3 regions of the Bradyrhizobium sp. HKCCYLS3070 genome follow, and region 3 is predicted to be linked to each of the others. Evidence: riboswitches for the same ligand, from Rfam matches in the RefSeq annotation. Region 3 holds a riboswitch; each other region holds the start of a gene.
What was found. Region 3 has a riboswitch for S-adenosylmethionine ahead of ACQR03_RS22035 (O-succinylhomoserine sulfhydrylase). Riboswitches for the same ligand answer to the same signal wherever they lie in the genome.

Region 1 (6,513 bases), on a different contig from region 3:
GGCGCTCTCGTTGGGGGCTCTTCATAGCTCCCGTTCTGCTCCTGATCGCCGCTGTTGCGTGGAGCGCATTCTGGTTCTTCGCCGCTTCGCAAGTGGATGTCCAGGCCGACGCTTGGCGTGCGCGCGAAGCAAAATCGGGACGCGTCTATGACTGCGCGAAGCGCTCGGTCGCCGGCTTCCCGTTCCGGCTCGAGGTTCGCTGCACGGATCCGAGCGTGGCCCTGTTCTCGCAGGCCGCGGGCACGCCTTTGATGAATGCCAGGCTCGACGAGATCCTCGTCGTCGCCCAGGTGTGGGACCCGAAGCGGCTCATCGCGGAGTTCAAGGGACCCGCTATGATCGCCGACGGTCGCGGACCCGCCTCGTTCTCCGTGAACTGGCGCGTCGGTGAGGCCAGCGTCCGCGGTCTGCCGGGGTTGCCGCAGCGCGCCGACCTCGTGTTCGAACAACCGACCATCGACCGCATCGAGGGCGGGACAGCCGTGCCCGCCGCGCGCGCCGATCACGTCGAGTTGCACGGCCGCTTCGCCGACGGCACGCCGTCCGACCATCCGGTGCTGGAGACTGCGCTGCAGATCGAAAGCGGCAGCATCCAAGGCAGCCATCCTCTGCTTGCCGAACCGTTCAATACCGACATCCAGGCCCGCGTCACGGGTCTCAAGGACTTCCGGCCCAAACCCTGGCCGGAGCGGTTTCGCGAGATCCAGGCGGCGGGCGGTCATGTCGAGATCGTCCAGTCGCGCATCCAGCAGGGCGAGCTGCTGGCCGTTGCGTCGGGCACGCTCAGCCTGACCGCCAATGGCGGCATTGATGGCGAAGTGCAAATGACGGTGGCCGGGATCGAAAAGGTCATTCCGGCGCTCGGTCTCGACAAGATGCTCGAAAACGGCGTGCCGCAGGGGACGCTCGATCGCGTAGCGCCGGGTGTGAAGTCGCAGGACGTCAACAACCTGCTCGGTGCGCTCGACCGCGCCATTCCCGGCCTCGGCAAGGTCGTCAAGCAGAACGCCAATGTCGGCGTCGCGCTCGGTATCAATGCGCTCGGCAAGGAGGCCACCCTCGAAGGGCGCAAGGCGCGGACCTTCCCGTTGCGCTTCTCCGATGGCGTCGTCGTGCTCGGTCCGTTCAAGGTCGCCCGCGTCCCGCCGCTGTTCTGACCTCAGCTCTTCTTCAACTGCGGCAGCGGCCGGCCGAAGTCCGGCGCCGCCGAATCCTGGCCGATATCGACGATGCCGCGGCGGATCGCACGGGTGCGGGTGAAGTGATCGAACAGCGCATCGCCGTCGCCGCGGCGGATCGCCCGCGTCAGCTTGGAGAGGTCCTCGGTGAAGGTGCCGAGCATGTCGAGCACCGCATCCTTGTTGCTCAGGAAGATGTCGCGCCACATCGTCGGGTCGGAGGCGGCGATGCGGGTGAAATCGCGAAAGCCGCCGGCCGAGAACTTGATCACCTCGGACTCCGTGACCTGCGCCAGCTCGTCGGCGGTGCCGACGATGGTGTAGGCGATCAGATGCGGCAGATGGCTGGTGATCGCGAGCACGCGGTCGTGGTGATCCGGCGTCATGATCTCGACCTTGGCGCCGAGCGCCGCCCAGAACGCGCGGAGACGATCGATCGCGTCGGCATCCACACCGTCGGGTGGCGTCAGGATGCACCAGCGGTTGATGAACAGCTCGGCGAAACCAGAATCCGGTCCCGAATTCTCGGTGCCGGCGACCGGATGCGCCGGCACGAAATGAACATGCGCTGGCAGATGCGGCGCCATGTCGCGAACGATGGCGCCCTTCACGGAGCCGACGTCGGAGACGATGGCTCCGGGCTTCAGGTGCGGCGCGATCTCGGCCGCGACCGGACCGCACGCGCCGACGGGAATGCAGAGGATGACGAGGTCGGCATCCTTGACCGCCTCCGCATTACTCGCCACGACGCGGTCGACGAGGCCGAGTTCGGCGACGCGCGCGCGCGTCTTTTCCGAGCGCGCGGTGGTGACGATCTCGCCGGCCACGCCCTGCAGCCGCGCCGCCCGCGCGATCGAGCCGCCGATCAGGCCGAAGCCGATCAGCGCGATGCGTTCGAACCGCCCCGCGACGCTCATTTCGCCCTCATGAATTCGCTGAGAGCCTCCACGAACAGACGATTGGCTTCCTCGGTGCCGATCGTCATGCGCAGCGCGTTCGGCAGCTTGTAGTTGGCGAGCGCGCGCAGCACGAGGCCGCGCCGGGTCAGGAATGCGTCGGCCTCGACCGCGGTCTTGCCCTTGTCGGTCGGGAAGTGGATCAGGATGAAATTGGTGACGCTCGGCGTCACCTTCAGCCCGAGCTTGCCGATCTCCTCGGTCAGCCAGTTGCGCCACGTTTCCGTGTGCGTCTTCGACATCTGCTGATGCGCGGTGTCCTCGATCGCGGCGACCGCGGCGAGCATCGCCGGCGAGGAGACGTTGAACGGCCCACGGATTCGGTTGATCGCATCGACGATGTGCGCCGGGCCGAACATCCAGCCGACACGGAGCGCCGCGAGGCCGTGGATCTTGGAAAAGGTATGAGTGACGACCGTGTTCTCGGTCGTCGCCACCAGCTCGAGCCCGAACTCGTAGTCATTGCGCGAAACGTAGTCGGCATAGGCGGCGTCGAGCACCAGCAGGACATGCGACGGCAGGCCGGCACGCAGCCGCTTGACCTCGTCGAACGGGATGTAGGTGCCGGTCGGGTTGTTCGGGTTGGCGAGCCAGACCAGCTTGGTGCGCGGCGTCACCGCGGCAAGGATGGCGTCGACATCGGTGCGATACTCCGTCTCCGCGGCAACCACGTTCCTGGCGCCGCAGGCCATGGTCGCGATCGGATAGACCAGGAAGCCGTGCGCGGTGGAGATCGCCTCGTCGCCTTGGCCGAGAAAGGTGTGTGCCAGCAGATTGAGGATCTCGTCGGAGCCGGCGCCGCAGACGATGCGGTCGGGATCGAGGCCGTAGGTGCGGCCGATCGCCTCGCGCAGCACCCGGGAAGTCCCTTCCGGATAATCTTCCAGATGCGTGGCCGCGCTCTTGAACGCCTCGATCGCCCTCGGCGAGGGACCAAACGGGGTCTCATTAGCCGACAGCTTGAAAACCTTGCGGCCAGGCTCCGGCTTGGGACTCTTGCCCGGCGTGTAGGGCGCGATGTCGAGGATGCCGGGGTTCGGCACGGGGCGGTTCATCATCAACTCCGGAAAATCATCACTGGCGCGAGGCGTCTCAGCTCGGAACCGTATAGCGTTTCGCATGGCCGCCGACGAGGGCCGTCGAGCGGACCGAGGCGCCCGCCGCGATCAGGGCAGCCTTGATCTTGTCGAGGTTCGACGGCGCCTCGATCGACACCAGCAGCGCGGCGCCGTCGAAGGCGGTATCGGGCACTGCGACCACGTCGGCCAGCGGCGACAGCGCGCGCGACACCTGCGCATTCCAGCCGGAGACGCGGATGCTCCAGGTCTCGACCTCCAGCACGAGCGCGTCGTCGGCGACCCGCGACACCGCGAACACCGGCAGCGCCGCCGGATGGTCGGCACGCTCGATGAACGGCATCCGGGCGATGATCTTCGGCGCGCCCACGGGCTCGAGCGTGATCCACCACGGCGTATGCCCCGATGTCGTCGACACCAGCGCAAGATCGCCCTTCGAGCGCGCCACGGCTTCGACGGCGGCCTGGGCGCTGAAATGGGCGACATAAGGCACCACGAAGCCGAAATGGAACCTGGCGGAATCGCGCATCGCGGATTCGCCGACCGACACGTCGGCGTGAACCGAGAACGGCGCCTGCACGTAAGTGAACGTCGAGACGATCACGCGCCAGATGCCCTCGACGGTGTCGAGCGGCAGGATGCCGCGATGGCGCTGCACCAGGCGCCGCATCATGTCGGCCTCTCGCGCCGGCCGGAATGCCGAGCCGACCTCCTGGGTCTTCTTGACCTTGATCAGCCGGTCGATGATGTCGGCCCTGTTCATCAGGAGCTGATGGACCTGCTCGTCGATCGCGTCGATCTCCTTGCGCAAATCGGCAAGCGAAGGCGGGGCAGGCGGTGGGTTGGACATGGGCTGGTCACTCTTCGCAGGCCACCGGTTAACGTGCGGCCGACTGGAACGGATGTCGTTCTCTCCGATGCGGGAGACGCGCGCAACAGCAAGTTTACCTTGTGCCGCCTAGGCTTGGCTGGTTTGCAGCCGTGGGGCGCCCGATCGGCGGTCAACCCCAGCTTGCCTTGACGCGGAGCGCCCGCGGGACTAGTTTCTGCCTGTTCCGTGGTCATTTGAGCCGGCCGGCTTGCAGCCACGTTAAAAAACTCGCTAAACAGGCCGGGGACGTTATCGATCCCGGCCGAACCCCAGTTCAGGCCGGGTTTTTCATGGCCTGATATGTCACGTGGTTCGGGAGCCCTTGCCGGATGGCCGGGGTGAGAGACATGACAGGCCTGACGCCGAAACCCACCTCCGCGCTGCGCACGATTGCGCCCGAAGAGCGCTCGCACGAGGTCGATCATCCGAGCTCGCTGGTCGCGCAGTTCGGCGCTGACAAGCCGCTCAGGCTCGATTGCGGCGTCGACCTGTCGCCGTTCCAGATCGCCTACCAGACCTATGGCGAACTCAACGCCGACAGGTCCAACGCGGTCCTGGTCTGCCACGCCCTGACCGGCGACCAGCACGTCGCCAACCGCCATCCCGTCACCGGCAAGCCCGGCTGGTGGGAGACGCTGGTCGGCCCTGGCCGCCCGCTCGACCCGAGCCGTTATTTCATCATCTGCTCGAACGTGATCGGCGGCTGCATGGGCTCGACCGGCCCGGCCTCGCTGAATCCCGCCACCGGCAAGGTGTGGGGGCTCGATTTCCCGATCATCACCATCCCCGACATGGTGCGCGCGCAGGCGATGCTGATCGATCATCTCGGCATCGACACGTTGTTCGCCGTGGTTGGCGGCTCGATGGGCGGCATGCAGGCGCTGCAATGGACAGTGGCCTATCCCACCCGCGTGTTCGCCAATCTCGCGATCGCCTGCGCCACCCGGCACTCGGCGCAGAACATCGCCTTCCACGAGCTCGGCCGCCAGGCCGTGATGGCCGATCCCGACTGGGACCACGGCCGCTACGGCGACAAGGGCACTCATCCGCATCGCGGCCTCGCGGTGGCACGGATGGCCGCGCATATCACTTATCTGTCGGATGCCGCCCTGCATCGCAAGTTCGGCCGCCGCATGCAGGACCGCGAACTGCCGACGTTCTCGTTCGACGCCGATTTCCAGGTCGAGAGCTATCTGCGCTATCAGGGCTCGTCCTTCGTCGAGCGCTTCGACGCCAACTCCTATCTCTATCTGACGCGGGCGATGGACTATTTCGACATCGCCGTCGATCATGACGGCGTGCTGGCGGCGGCGTTCCGCGGCATCAAGACCCGCTTCTGCGTGGTGTCCTTCACCAGCGACTGGCTGTTTCCGACCGCGGAATCGCGGGCGCTGGTGCATGCGCTCAATGCCTCCAGCGCGCGGGTGTCGTTCGCGGAGATCGAGACCGACAAGGGGCACGACGCGTTCCTGCTCGACGTCCCCGAGTTCTTCGAGATCGCCAGCGCCTTTCTCGATTCCGCCGGCAAGGCGCGCGGCCTCAACGCCGCGAACGGAGGCTGAGCCATGAGCATGCAGGGCGTGTTGCCGCTGAACGGCTTTTCCGGCGGCGAGGTGCTGGCCTATCGGCCGGATCATCTGCTGGTCGCCGGCATGGTCGAGCGCGACTCCAAGGTGCTCGACATCGGCTGCGGCGACGGCGATCTCTTGCAGCTGCTGGAGAGCCGCGGCATCGACGGCCGCGGCATCGAGCTGTCGCGCGAGGGCGTCAATCATTGCGTCGCCAAGGGGCTCGCGGTGGTGCAGGGCGACGCCGACACCGATCTCGTCGACTATCCCGACGATGCGTTCGACTATGTGATCCTGTCGCAGACCTTGCAGGCGACGCGGCAGCCCAAGGTCGTGCTGGAGAATCTGCTGCGCATCGGCCGTCGCGCCATCGTCACCTTTCCGAATTTCGGCTTCTGGCGGCTGCGCCTGCAACTGCTCGTCGGCGGCCACATGCCGCGAACCGACAATCTGCCCTTCACCTGGTACGACACGCCGAACATCCATTTCTGCACCATCAAGGACTTCGTGCAGCTCTGCGATGAGATCGGCGTCAAGATGGAGCGCGCCGTCGCGCTTGATAGTTACGGCCGTCCCTTGCGCGTCGCGATGCCCTGGTGGTTCTGGAACATGTTCGGCGAGCAGGGCGTGTTCCTGCTGAGCAGGGCGGAGAAGGGGCGGTAGAGCGCGCTCGCTGCTGCAGCGGGGCGCGGTCTAAGTTGATGGCTCGCTCTCTCCACGTCATGGCCGGGACAAGCCCGGCCATGACGAGCTTGGGGTTGGCGGTTTTTACTTTTCAAAGAGCCGAGAGCGGTTGATACAAAGTGCTGCGTTCCCGCGGTGCGTCTACACCCGAGCTTTGCATTAGTCCTGCCTCCGATAACG
Region 2 (6,513 bases), on a different contig from region 3:
ATGGGCTTCAATTTGATTCCTCTATCGGTCATTCCGGAAATTCGTATCACCGACAAGGGCCTCGTGCTGGTGCCGCAGATGGAGCTTGCGCCGCTGTTCGAATAGCACCATCGAACCGTCATGCTGTTAGGACATGTCAGCTGTTTGTCGTCCTAACTAACTGAGGCCACCCGTGTTTTGCCGAGCGTGCCGCATCGTGGGAAAAATCGACGACTGAATTGAGATCGCAGCCGTCAGCAGCGATCCTCGCGCATCAACCAAAAGAGGAAGCGCGAGATGGCGAAGATGCGGGCGATCGATGCTGCGGTGCGAATCTTGGAGAAGGAAGGCGTTGACTGCGCCTTCGGCGTTCCTGGCGCGGCGATCAATCCGCTGTATTCCGCGCTGCAGCGGCGCGGCTCGATCCGCCACATTCTCGCCCGCCACGTCGAGGGCGCCTCGCACATGGCCGAGGGATACACCCGCGCCAAGGCCGGCAACATCGGCGTGTGCATCGGCACCTCGGGCCCGGCCGGCACCGACATGATCACCGGGCTCTATTCGGCGATCGCAGACTCCATTCCAATCCTCTGCATCACCGGCCAGGCGCCGCGCGCGCGGCTCCACAAGGAGGATTTCCAGGCCGTCGACATCGAGCAGATCGCCAAGCCCGTGACCAAGTGGGCGGTGACGGTGCGCGAGCCCGGCCTCGTCCCGCGCGTGTTCAGCCAGGCTTTCCACATCATGCGCTCCGGCCGCCCGGGACCGGTGCTGATCGACCTGCCGCTCGACGTGCAGCTCGCCGAGATCGAGTTCGACGACGAGACCTACACGCTGCTGCCGGTCTACAAGCCCGCGGCGAGCCGCAAGCAGATCGAGAAGGCGCTGGAAATGCTCAATGCCGCCGAGCGGCCGCTGATCGTCGCCGGCGGCGGCATCATCAACGCCGATGCCAGTGATCTGCTCGTCACCTTCGCCGAGACCGTCAACGTGCCTGTGGTGCCGACCCTGATGGGCTGGGGCGCCATCCCCGACGATCATGTGCTGATGGCCGGCATGGTCGGCCTGCAGACCAGCCACCGCTACGGCAACGCCAACTTCCTGGAGAGCGACTTCGTGCTCGGCATCGGCAACCGCTGGGCCAACCGCCACACCGGATCGCTCGAGACCTACACCAAGGGGCGCAGCTTCGTGCATGTCGACATCGAGCCGACCCAGATCGGCCGCGTGTTCAATCCCGATCTCGGCATCGTTTCGGACGCCAAGGCGGCGCTCGAGCTGTTCATCACCGTCGCACGCGAGTGGCGCAAGGCGGGCAGACTGCGCGAACGGCAGGCGTGGCCGGCGGCGTGCCAGGATCGCAAGCGCACGATGCTCCGGCGCAGCGATTTCGATCAGGTGCCGATCAAGCCGCAGCGCGTCTATCATGAGATGAACAAGGCGTTCGGCCGCGACACCTGCTATGTCAGCGTCATCGGCCTGTCGCAGATCGGCGGCGCGCAGTTCCTCAGCGTCAACCATCCGCGCCACTGGATCAATGCGGGGCAGGCGGGGCCGCTCGGCTGGACCCTGCCGGCCGCGCTCGGCGTCCGCGCCGCCGATCCCAGGCGCGAGATCGTCGCGCTCTCCGGCGACTACGACTTCCAGTTCCTGATCGAGGAGCTCGCGGTCGGCGCGCAGTTCAACCTGCCTTACATCCACGTCGTCGTGAACAATGCCTATCTCGGCCTCATACGTCAGGCGCAACGCGGCTTCTCGATGGACTATCAGGTGCAGCTCTCGTTCGAGAACATCAACGCGCCGGAGGTCGGCGGCTATGGCGTCGACCACGTCGCGGTCGCGCAGGGCCTCGGCTGCAAGGCGATCCGCGTCACCGACCCGCGCCAGGCGCAGGCTGCGTTCGCGACCGCGCGCGAATGGATGGCGGAATACCAGGTGCCTGTCGTGGTCGAGTTCGTGCTCGAACGCGTCACCAACATCGCGATGGGTACCGAGATCGACAACGTCGTGGAGTTCGAAGAGGTGCTCGATCTGCCGGTCGACGAGACGCCGGCCGAGCCGGCGCGCACCTTGCAGCCGGCCTGACCGCAGCCATCGCACTCAGTCGAGGACCCATGACATGCCGCGCTTTGCCGCCAACCTCACGATGCTGTTCAACGAGCTGCCGTTCCTCGACCGCTTCGCCGCCGCCAAGGCGGCCGGCTTCGGCGGCGTCGAATACCTGTTCCCGTATGATTTCGACAAGGCCGAGCTGCGCGAGCAGCTCGCGCGTCACGGGCTGACGCAGGTGCTGCACAATCTGCCCGCCGGCAATTGGGCCGCGGGCGAGCGCGGCATCGCGATCCTGCCGGATCGTGTCGATGAATTCCGCGACGGCGTTCGCCGCGCCATCGAGTATGCGAAGGCGCTGGATTGCCGCCAGCTCAACTGCCTCGTCGGCATTGCGCCCGACGATGCCGATCCGCGCGAGCTCAACCAGGTGCTGGTCCGCAACCTGCGCTTCGCCGCGACCGCACTGAAAGCGCAGGGGATCAAGCTGCTGATCGAGCCGATCAACACGCTCGACATTCCCGGCTTTGTCCTCAACCGCACGGCACAAGCGCTTCAGCTGATCTCGGAGGTCGAGTCCGATAATCTGTTCGTCCAGTACGACATCTACCACATGCAGATCATGGAGGGCGATCTCGCCCGCACGATGCAGAAGCATCTCGCCCGCATCGCCCACATCCAGCTCGCCGACAATCCGGGCCGCCACGAGCCCGGCACCGGCGAGATCAACTACGCCTTCCTGTTCCGCCACCTCGATGCGATCGGCTATCCCGGCTGGATCGGCTGCGAGTACAAGCCGCAGACGACGACCGCGGAGGGACTTGGCTGGCTGACGGACCGGGCGATCGTTCCCGCGAACTGAGTTTACTACGTGCCATTCAGCCCGGGTTGGCCGCCGAGGAAGATGCCGCCGCTCCGGTCCCTTCACGCGAGGCTTATGGATTGCATCGAGCGCTACAGGATGGCGCAGCTTCAGTGTTGTAGCGCGTGAGTTTCACTCATGCCTTAGCAGCCACGACAGATGCCGTGAATTTTTGTGTCAATCTTCTTCTGCTCGTCGACCCACTCGGCAGGCCATTGTCCGCCTGCCCAAGGCAACTGCTTCCTGTTGGCAAAGTTGATGGGGACCGTAAAGGTGAAGCTATCGTCGCTCATCTCTGCGGGCGGCTCCGGAAATGGTTCCGCTCGCTCAATCATACTTAGGGCCGCCGTATCGAGTAGTTCGGAGCCGGCGCTTTCCACCAGTTCTCTGGAAATCAGTTTCCCCTGCCGATCAATGACAAACTTGACCTTGGCCGTGCCACTTTGACCGGCCGCCCCTGGCGGAAACGTTCTCTTGCTCACTAGCAGTATTACAATCTTCTTTTTCCACGCTTCGCGAGCGCTTGCCTGAGCGCCGACACTTTCTGTTTGCGCATATGAGAAAGACGCCGAAGCCAGTAGCAGTACGAACAGACCGGCCAGCGAAGGACTTCTAGCGTTCATAGGGAAATTTCATCACACGCGAAGATAATTCACAACCAAAAATTGCCGGTATGGCGCAGTTGCGCGAAGTGCCCGTCTCGTACGTCGCCAGCGTCGGCTGAAAAGGTCCGCGTTGGGCCAGGAGCGGCCGCGCGTTGTTCCTCAAACTGGGGCGTGCTTGCCAAGCTCGATAGTGCCCGCTATCGTCAACTCCAACATCAAGAGTTGGGCCGACGCCCAGCGCCAACCTGCTCCCCGAGCAAGGTGGCTTTCTTCCTTCGGAAGAAGATGTGGCCGGTCCGGCAACTAAACGGGACAAGCCACCACGGCGTCATGCGCTCCTCTCTTCGAAGAAGGGGACGAGAATGACTGTCGATAGAATCGAAATTGAGCCGGCCGATGCAAGGTCCCAGGACCTGATTGACCTCGTAACCGCGCTGGACGATTTCTTAAACAAGGTCTGCGGGGTGGAAAGGAATCACGGCTCTCCAATTGATCGGCTAGCGCACGACGACACGCAAATGTTTATCGCGCGGATTGCCGGACAAGCCGTTGGCTGTGCGGGGCTGCAGGTGTTCGCGGATGGTACCGGAGAGGTGAAGCGCATGTATGTCGTCACCGAGGTTCGGACAACTGGAATAGGCAGCAGGCTCTTGACGCGCGTCGTGGAAGCGGCACTGACCGCCAAGCTGCCGGTTCTGCGGTTGGAAACCACGGAATTTCTTCCCGATGCCCAGAGGCTCTATCGGGCGAAGGGGTTCGTTCCTTGCCCAGCGTATGGCCCTTACGTTTCCAACCCGATCAATTTGTACTTCGAGAGATGGCTGACGAAATGATCGTCGAGGGCGATGTGCCGACAAGGAATAGATGATCAAGTCTGCTTTTAGATTGCTCAAATTCCCATAGCGCTTGCCGCGCCAGCCCGCTCAACATGCGCGGTTTCCTCCCTTGGAGGCTTTCGGACGCCGGCCGCCCGAATATGCCGCGCCGCCAATTATGCGGCCGGCATCCGAAACCCTTCACAACAGGCGACATTGCTGCGCTGGCTTGGTATGCTGATTGAAGTTTTCGAAGCGGTGCCTGCGGAAATGGGGGTGTGGTTTGGAAGAACGGAACAGAATACTCTTGTTCGGCGGCACCAAGGGCGAGACGGCCATGTTCATGCTGTTTGACGAAAGCGATCATGCGCGCGCGCATTGTCGCCTTCGGTGCGAATATCGAGATAAGACCATTGAAAGCACTGCAACCGACTTCTTCCAAGCTCTCTGCGATGTTCGCAATCTATTAGCTCAAGATGGTCTCATCCCACTTTGCTACGGAGCAAGCCTGAACGTATATCCTTCAGGAATGGCGAGGGATATGGGGCAGGGCCTCAAGGCCTACAAGATGACGATGGGGCGGCACGCGCGAAGGGAAGACCTCGTCGATATATTTTCCGAAGGTCCCGATGTAGTACCTGCTTCAGTTGCCGCACAAGAGCAGTTTTGGCGTGACTGGCTCGTGTCGCCGCGCACCTAGGCGTAAGTTCCGGTACGGGTCAAATGCAACCATTGAGGACCTTGGTCGCCTGCCTCCGGTCGAGACCTGAAAGCGAGCCGAGCTTTCATCTGTTTGGACGGTTCGGGACGAACAGCCGACATCTTTAATGCGTCTTTTCATCTTCGATTTTGACCACCATGTGCTGCGCTAGGCCGGCGCCCGAGGAGCCGCGGAAAAAAATCTCCGGTTGCTTGTCGGCCTGGCCAACGGAGAATCGTCCTCGGAACGGACAACCGAGGGCATTGCGAGCGATGATCACTGTGTACGGAGAGGGCAGAGGCTTCCGTGTCGTCTGGTTGCTCGAAGAGATGGGGCTGCCGTACCGGCTTCGGGACGTGGATCTCCTGGCCGGGGTCGAGAACGACGCCGAGTTCCTGACGATCAATCCCGCCGGATTCATTCCGGCGATCCGCGATGGCGACGTCACGATGGTCGAGTCCGTTGCGATCATGGAGTACATCTTGGGACGCTATGGGCCGACAGCGCTGGCGCCCGCGGCACATGATGTTGCTTTTCCTGCCTATCAGCAGTTTCTCCACCTCGGTGAGGCGGGCCTCGCAGCCTCGCTTTATTTCGTTTCGGGAGCCCGGCACCTTGCGCCTGAAAGCGAGCGCAACAACTGGAGCGCGCGGCAGGCGATGGACGTGTTCACGACCCGATTGAGCCTGGTGACGCGACGGCTGGAGCGCGGGCCCTACATGGCCGGCGATGCGTTCACCGCGGCGGACATTTCGGTGGGCTACGCGCTCGAGATGGCGCGGAAGAACGTCGGTGTGGTGTTCGGTGATGCGGAGCAAGCATACATGACCCGGCTGCGAGTCCGCGCCGGCTACCAGCGGGCGCTGGAAATGTGCCAGGCCACGCGGCGCTGGTGGACCAGCTAGGTTGCGGAACGAGAGAGGCGAGTAGGTCGCCGACAATGTCTTCAACAGACGAAACGATCATTTGCATTCGACCGTCGCTCCGCGGCAGATGACGAGTGCTGGAAACCCATCCGAGGTCACCGATGTCATCTGTTGCGACCGTGTTTGCGCAATCCTTCTTCCACGGCACGCGCGCCGATCTGCGGCCGGGCGACCTGATTGCTGTCGGGTATCCGTCCAACTTCACCGAGGCGGAGCCGATGTCCTGGGTCTACTTCACGGCGACGCTGGATGCGGCGATCTGGGGCGCCGAGTTGGCTGCCGGTGACGGACGGGGACGGATCTACGTCGTCGAGCCCACAGGTCCGTTCGTTGACGACCCGAACCTGACGGACAAGAAGTTCCCGGGAAATCCGACGCGGTCTCATCGATCCCGCGCGCCGCTGCGCGTCATTGCCGAGGTCGTTCATTGGCAGGGGCACGCGCCGGATGTGGTGAGGCAGATGAAGGAGGGCGTTGCGCGCGCAATGACCGAAGGGCCGGGCATCATCGACTGAACGGCGCGGCGGCATCGCACTGCCGTCGATCCGTCGCGCCCGATGGCTGTTTGCGGATGCTG
Region 3 (6,513 bases):
GGCGCAGAGCGCAGCGCCGGCTGCACCCGCCGCGCTTTCCGATGTGAAGAGCTCCGGTCCGAAGCCTCCGTTGATCAGCGAGCTGCGACCGAGCATCGGTCACATCACATTGGCGCAGGCGAACGATCAGATGCGCGGGCCGATCGCCGCGGTGCGCCCGGCGGCCACGACCTCGCCGCCCGCGGCGACGACCGCGCCGGCCATGACCGATGCACAGCCGCCGGCTGCAGCCGGGCAGGCCGTCGCGGCCACGCCGCCGCAATCGCGCAGCATCACCGAGCGGGCGATCGACAAGGTCAAGCAGGTCGCCAAATCGGCCACCGACATCTTCAACCGCGTGCCGTGCCTGCCGCCGAAGGGTGTCGCCAAGAAGAACTTCATTTCGCTGCCGCACGTCGCCAACAAGCTCGCCTCCGGCCTGCCGGTCGTGATCGTCGCCTTCGGCTCATCGTCGACGCAGGGCTTTGGCGCGAGCGCGCCGGACTACACCTATCCGAATCGGCTCGCCGCGCAGTTGCGCCGGCAATATCCCATGGTCGACATCAGCGTCATCAATGCCGGCGTCGGCGGCGAGGATGCGCCGGAGATGATGAAGCGACTGGAGACGTCGGTGATCGACCGGCGTCCGGATCTCGTGATCTGGCAGGTCGGCACCAATGCCGTGCTGCGCGATCTCGATCCGGCCGAGACCGCCAGGCTGGTCGAGGATGGCGTCGCCAAGATCCAGGCGGCAGCCTCCGATGTCGTGCTGGTCGACCTGCAATATTCGCCGCGCGTCAACGAGCGCTCGGAGAACGCCAGCCGCATGAACAAGCTGCTCGGGCGTATTGCCGAGCTGCATCACGCCGGCATCTTCCCGCGCTTCGAGGTGATGCGCGACTGGCACGAGCGCCAGGCGATCCCGATCAACGAGTTCGTGATCTCGGACGGCCTGCACATGAGCGATTGGGGCTATGCCTGCTTCGCCCAGTTGCTCGGCGACGACATCATCCGCTCGGTCGGCCAGGTCAAGCTCGGCATCAACGCACCGGCCGAGGTGCCGACCTATCGGCCGATGTGATCAGAAGCGAGTAGGGAATGGCGAGTAGCGAATAGGGAAGAGATCCACTACTCGCTACTCCCTATTCGCCATTCGCTACGCCGCCCGCAGGGCGGCGTCCAGATCCTCGATCAGATCGTCGGCATGCTCGAGTCCGGCGGAGAAGCGGATGAAGCCCTCGCTGATGCCGAGCTCGGCGCGCGCCTCCGGCGTCAGCCGCTGATGCGTCGTCGTCGCCGGGTGCGTGACCAGCGTCTTGGCGTCGCCGAGATTGTTGGAGATGCGCGCGAGCTTCAGGCCGTTGAGCGTACGGAACGCAGCCGCCTTGCCGCCCTTGACCTCGAAGCCGACCAAGGTCGAGCCGGCGCGCATCTGCTTGCGCACGGTCGCCGCCTGCGGGTGGTCCGCGCGGCCCGGATAGATCAGCCGCGAGATCTTCGGATGCGCGGCGAGGAAGTCAGCCACTTTCGCCGCCGTCTCGGTCTGCGCGCGCACGCGCACCGCCAGGGTCTCCAGACCCTTGAGCAGAACCCAGGCGTTGAACGGCGAGATCGACGGGCCGGTCTGGCGCATGAAATTGTGGATGTGCTCGGCGATGAACGCCTCCGACGACAGGATCACACCGCCGAGGCAGCGGCCTTGGCCGTCGATGTGCTTGGTCGCGGAATACACCACGACGTCAGCGCCGAGCGCGAGCGGGCTCTGCCAGATCGGGGTGGCGAACACGTTGTCGACGATCAGCCGCGCGCCATGGGCGTGCGCGATCTCGGCGATGGCGGGGATGTCCATCACGTCGAGCGTCGGATTGGTCGGGCTCTCCAGGAAGAACGATTTGGTGTTGGGTCTGACCGCCTTCTGCCACTGGGCGAGGTCGAGCCCATCGACCAGGGTCGACTCGATGCCGTAGCGCGGCAAGAGATCCTCGACCACGTAGCGGCACGAGCCGAACAGCGCCTTGGCCGCGACGACGTGGTCGCCGGCACGGAGGGGAGCCAGGATTGCCGTGGTGACCGCGGCCATTCCGGTTGCGGCCGAGCGGCAGGCCTCGGCGCCCTCGAGCTCGATCATGCGGCGCTCGAACATCGCCGTGGTGGGATTGGAGAAGCGCGAATAGATGAAGCCGGGATCCTCGCCCTTGAAGCGCGCCTCGCATTCCTCGGCGGTGGCGTAGACGAACCCTTGGGTGAGATAGAGCGCCTCGGCGGTCTCGCCGAATTCGGAGCGCAAGGTGCCGGAATGCACCAGCCTCGTTTCGGGACGATAGTGGGCGAACGACGCCGGCGCCTTCGCGGGGGACTTCGACATGTGACCTCCATCGTGGCCACCGCCTTGAGCGATGGGCACAAAAAAACCGGCCTGGGACAAAACCTCAAGGCCGGGATCACATTCGTCCCCGGCCTGTTTAGCGACTTATTTTACGTGGCTGCAAGCCGGCCGGCTCAAATCACCACGGGATAAGTCGTGCTCATAGTCGCAACCGGCCTTTCCGTCAAGCCAGCCATCGGATAACCGGTCAAAAGACCCTATATTGGCTCCATAAGCCGCCGTTCCGGCGCCTGCAAAGGATCAGGTCTTGCCGTTTTCGCTCAGCCCCGACGCCCACGGCATCCTCCCCGATCGCATGATCGTGGCGATGACGGAGGCTGGCCTGATCATCCCCGAATATGATTTCGTCGAGAGCCAGATCCAGCCGGCGAGCCTCGATCTGCGGCTCGGCGACGTCGCCTATCGCGTGCGTGCGAGCTTCCTGCCCGGGCCGGGCGCGACGGTCGCCGAGCGCATCGACGAGCTCAAGCTGCACGAATTCGCACTTGCCGACGGCGCGGTGCTGGAGACCAACTGCGTCTACATCGTGCCGCTGTTGGAGAGCCTGGCGCTGCCCAAGGACATCGTCGCGGCCGCCAATCCGAAAAGCTCGACCGGGCGGCTCGACGTGTTCACCCGCGTGATCGCCGACGGCACGCGACGCTTCGACATGATCGGCGCGGGCTATCACGGCCCGCTCTATGCCGAGATCAGCCCGAAGACGTTCCCGGTCCTGCTGCGCGAGGGCTCGCGCCTGTCCCAGGTTCGCTTCCGCTATCGCGACGCGGTCCTGTCGGAGGACGAACTGATCGCGCTGCACCAGGCCGAGCGACTGGTGGATCGCGACGATGCCGATCTCACCGGCGGCGTCGCGCTTTCCGTCGACCTGTCCGGCAGCAATGCGAACGGATATGTGGGCTATCGCGCCAAGCGCCACACCGGCGTCGTCGACGTCGACCGCCGCGCCGGCTATCCGGTCGAGGAGTTCTGGGAGCCGATCAAGGCACGTACCGACGGCAGCCTCATTCTCGATCCCGGCGAGTTCTACATCCTGGCCTCCAAGGAGGCCGTGCAGGTGCCGCCGGACTACGCCGCGGAGATGGTGCCGTTCGATCCGCTGGTCGGCGAATTCCGCGTCCACTATGCCGGCTTCTTCGATCCCGGCTTCGGCTATGCCGGCGCCGGCGGGCAGGGCTCGCGCGCGGTGCTCGAGGTGCGCTCGCGCGAGGTGCCGTTCATCCTCGAGCACGGCCAGATCGTCGGCCGTCTCGTCTACGAGAAGATGCTGGCGCGGCCGAATGCGATGTATGGCAGCCGCATCGGCTCCAACTACCAGGCCCAGGGCCTGAAGCTCTCCAAGCATTTCCGTCTCTGAGCGCGGCTGCGTCTGCCGCGCACCCCCAATGCGCCTGCCGCACAGGGCGCGCGCCAGCGCCGTGCTAGGAAAGCGAGAGCAATCGAACGATAACACGGCCGCGGCCTGCGCGGCCGAGCGGGGAGCTGAGATGTCCGAGATCGGCCTGGCCGACAATCCGGTCGGCGAGGGGCGTGCGTTGCCGCCCCCCGAGAAGCCGGTCCGGAATAAGCTCGTCGACGGACCCATCCTGCGCACCCTGCTGTCGCTGGCCTGGCCCAACATCATCGCGAACACGGCCGGCACCTGCGTCGTCATCGCCGAGACCTCCTATATCGGCCGGCTCGGTATCGAGGCGCTGGCGGCGATGGCGCTGGTGTTTCCGCTGGTGATCCTGACCATGACGATGTCCGGCGGCGCGATGGGCGGCGGCGTGGCCTCGGCGATCGCGCGCGCGCTCGGCGCCGGCGACGCCGAGCGGGCCTCGACGCTCGCCACGCACGCGCTGCTGATCGCGCTATTGTTCGGCGCGACCTTCATGATCGGCATGCTGGCGTTCGGCCCTGCCTTGCTGGAGGTGCTCGGCGGCCGCGGCGCGGTGCTGAGCCATGCCACGGCCTATCTGCAGATCTTCTTCGGCGGCGCGATCCTGCCCTGGCTGATGAACTCGATGGCCGGCATCCTGCGCGGCACCGGCAACATGAAGCTGCCGTCGTTCATGATCCTCAGTTCGGCGCTGCTGCAGATCGTGTTGGGCGGCACGCTCAGCCTGGTCCTCGGGCTCGGCATGCGCGGCGTCGCCGCCGGCGCGCTGCTGGCGTTCTGCGTCAGCATCTCGGTGATGGGCTGGTACCTGTTCTCCGGCCGCGCGCGCGTGCGGCCGAAGCTGCGGGGTCTGAAGATCAGCGGCGCGATGTTCGCCGACATTCTCAAGGTCGGCGCCGTCGCCTGCTTCTCGCCGCTGCAATCCGTGCTGTCGATCGCGATCTTCACGCATATGCTGGCGTCGTTCGGCACCGCCGTGCTCGCCGGCTACGGCATCGGCGCGCGGCTCGAGTTCATGATGACCACGGTCGCATTCTCCGTCGGCATGGCCTCGGTGCCGATGGTCGGCATGGCGATCGGTGCGGAGAGAATCGCGCGCGCCCGCCGCATCGCCTGGACGGCGGGACTGGTGTCGTTCGCGTCGGTGGGCGCGCTGTCGACGCTGATCGCGATCGTCCCGCAATTGTGGGTCGACATCTTCACCCAGGACGAGAGCGCGCGCAGCGCGGGCCAGCACTATCTCCAGGTCGCGGCGCCGATGTATGCCTTCATCGGCCTGGCGATCTCGATGTATTTCTCCTCGCAGGGCGCCGCCAGGGTGCTCGGTCCGGTGCTGGCACAGACGGTGCGGCTGGTGTTCATCGCTGCGGGTGGCAGCTATCTGCTGAGCCGTGCCGCGACCGAGGGCGACTTCTTCATGCTGGCGGCGTCCTCGATGGTCCTGCTCGGGGTGCTGACGCTCGCCAGCGTCATGCTCACCCGCTGGGGCCCGAAGCCGGCCGCAGCGCTGGAGCTGCGCCCGGCCGTGCTGACGGCCGGATGCGGCCTTGACTCGCGCGGGCCGCCGCCGGCGCGTATCGGCTGAGCCGCTATCCGCGCAGCCTGCCCAACGTGTCCTGCATCGCGCGCGCGCCGAGCTCCATCTGCTGATCGATATAGGGTGCGATCTCGTGCGGCAGCACGTCGGTGGTCCAGATCACCCGGCAGCGCACCTCGCCTTCCGGGATGATCTGAAACGACGCACTGTGCTGGCTGATGCGTTCGTTCTTGATGGCATAGACGAGGCGCCGGCGTTGATCGTTGCAATCGACCAGCTGCTCGCGCGCCACGCTGCCGTTGGCGAAGCTGACAATGCGGACGTCGCCGTCGAGCGTGGTGCCGGTGACGAAGCCGGGCGCCACCCTGGTATGAACAGCGCCGAAATCCCGCACTGCGTCCCACACTGCACCCGCCGGGGCTGCGATCGGAATGTCCTTCTGGATGGATGCCATGGGCTTGACCTCACGGACACACGGCTTCGATGTTGTTGCCGTCGGGATCGATCAGGAAGGCGGCGTAGTAGGTCGGACTGTAGTCCGCGCGCGGCCCGGCGCCGCCATTGTCGCTGCCGCCGGCCTTCAGCCCCTCGCTGTGGAATCTGGCGACGGCCGCGTGGTCCTGGGCGCGGAACGCGATATGGGCGGCGCCCTTGCTGGCGCCCTTGTCGACATACAGCCACAGCGCCGGCTCCCCCTTCGGGCCGATGCCCGCCGACGCCTCGTCCTTGGAGCAGAGGATGTGGCCGAGCGGCGCCAGCGCCGATGTGTAGAAGCGGACGCTGGCGTCCAGATTGCCGACCTTGAGGCCGATATGATCGTACATCGATGATCTCCATGCTTCGCATGCGGCTGCCGCACGCGCTGGGATCATCCAATCAATGGCGGCTCAGATGGTCTTGGAGAATCTTGCGCTCGCCGCGCGAGACCTTGCGAAACTTCGCCGGCGACACGCCGGCAGCGCGCGCGAAGGTGCGGGTGAAATTCGACAGATCGGCAAAGCCCGAATCATAGGCGATGGTGGTGACCGGCGTGTCCTCCTCGCTGAGACGCCGCGCGGCGCGCCGCAAGCGGGAGCGGATCAGATATTGATGCGGCGTCACGCCGATCGTCGCCGCGAACAGCCGCAGGAAATGGAACGGGCTGACGCCGGCTTCGTGCGCCGCAGCCGCCAGGTCGATGTCGCGCTCCGCATTGTCGTCGATCCACAATGCGCTCTCCACCGCGCGCCGGCG

Region 1: another riboswitch for S-adenosylmethionine. It lies ahead of metX (homoserine O-acetyltransferase MetX); the one in region 3 lies ahead of ACQR03_RS22035 (O-succinylhomoserine sulfhydrylase).
Region 2: another riboswitch for S-adenosylmethionine. It lies ahead of ACQR03_RS31465 (GNAT family N-acetyltransferase); the one in region 3 lies ahead of ACQR03_RS22035 (O-succinylhomoserine sulfhydrylase).

The regions. Positions count from the first base shown of each region.
Region 1 covers NZ_JBNPTI010000024.1:169-6,681, reverse strand. Annotated here, with positions in the region: gene ACQR03_RS32935 (DUF2125 domain-containing protein) at 1-1,157, shown strand, start outside; gene ACQR03_RS32930 (prephenate/arogenate dehydrogenase family protein) at 1,160-2,095, opposite strand; gene hisC (histidinol-phosphate transaminase) at 2,092-3,189, opposite strand; gene ACQR03_RS32920 (chorismate mutase) at 3,227-4,060, opposite strand; SAM riboswitch at 4,258-4,337, shown strand; gene metX (homoserine O-acetyltransferase MetX) at 4,429-5,643, shown strand; gene metW (methionine biosynthesis protein MetW) at 5,647-6,312, shown strand.
Region 2 covers NZ_JBNPTI010000019.1:10,170-16,682, forward strand. Annotated here, with positions in the region: gene ACQR03_RS31445 (adenine deaminase) at 1-105, shown strand, start outside; gene gcl (glyoxylate carboligase) at 277-2,064, shown strand; gene hyi (hydroxypyruvate isomerase) at 2,099-2,890, shown strand; gene ACQR03_RS31460 (energy transducer TonB family protein) at 3,034-3,513, opposite strand; SAM-I-IV-variant riboswitch at 3,703-3,812, shown strand; gene ACQR03_RS31465 (GNAT family N-acetyltransferase) at 3,858-4,328, shown strand; gene ACQR03_RS31470 (hypothetical protein) at 4,648-5,010, shown strand; gene ACQR03_RS31475 (glutathione S-transferase family protein) at 5,283-5,915, shown strand; gene arr (NAD(+)--rifampin ADP-ribosyltransferase) at 6,038-6,451, shown strand.
Region 3 covers NZ_JBNPTI010000007.1:144,303-150,815, forward strand. Annotated here, with positions in the region: gene ACQR03_RS22030 (GDSL-type esterase/lipase family protein) at 1-1,060, shown strand, start outside; gene ACQR03_RS22035 (O-succinylhomoserine sulfhydrylase) at 1,136-2,344, opposite strand; SAM riboswitch at 2,421-2,500, opposite strand; gene ACQR03_RS22040 (2'-deoxycytidine 5'-triphosphate deaminase) at 2,613-3,719, shown strand; gene ACQR03_RS22045 (MATE family efflux transporter) at 3,850-5,328, shown strand; gene ACQR03_RS22050 (SRPBCC family protein) at 5,333-5,734, opposite strand; gene ACQR03_RS22055 (VOC family protein) at 5,745-6,104, opposite strand; gene ACQR03_RS22060 (helix-turn-helix transcriptional regulator) at 6,157-6,513, opposite strand, start outside.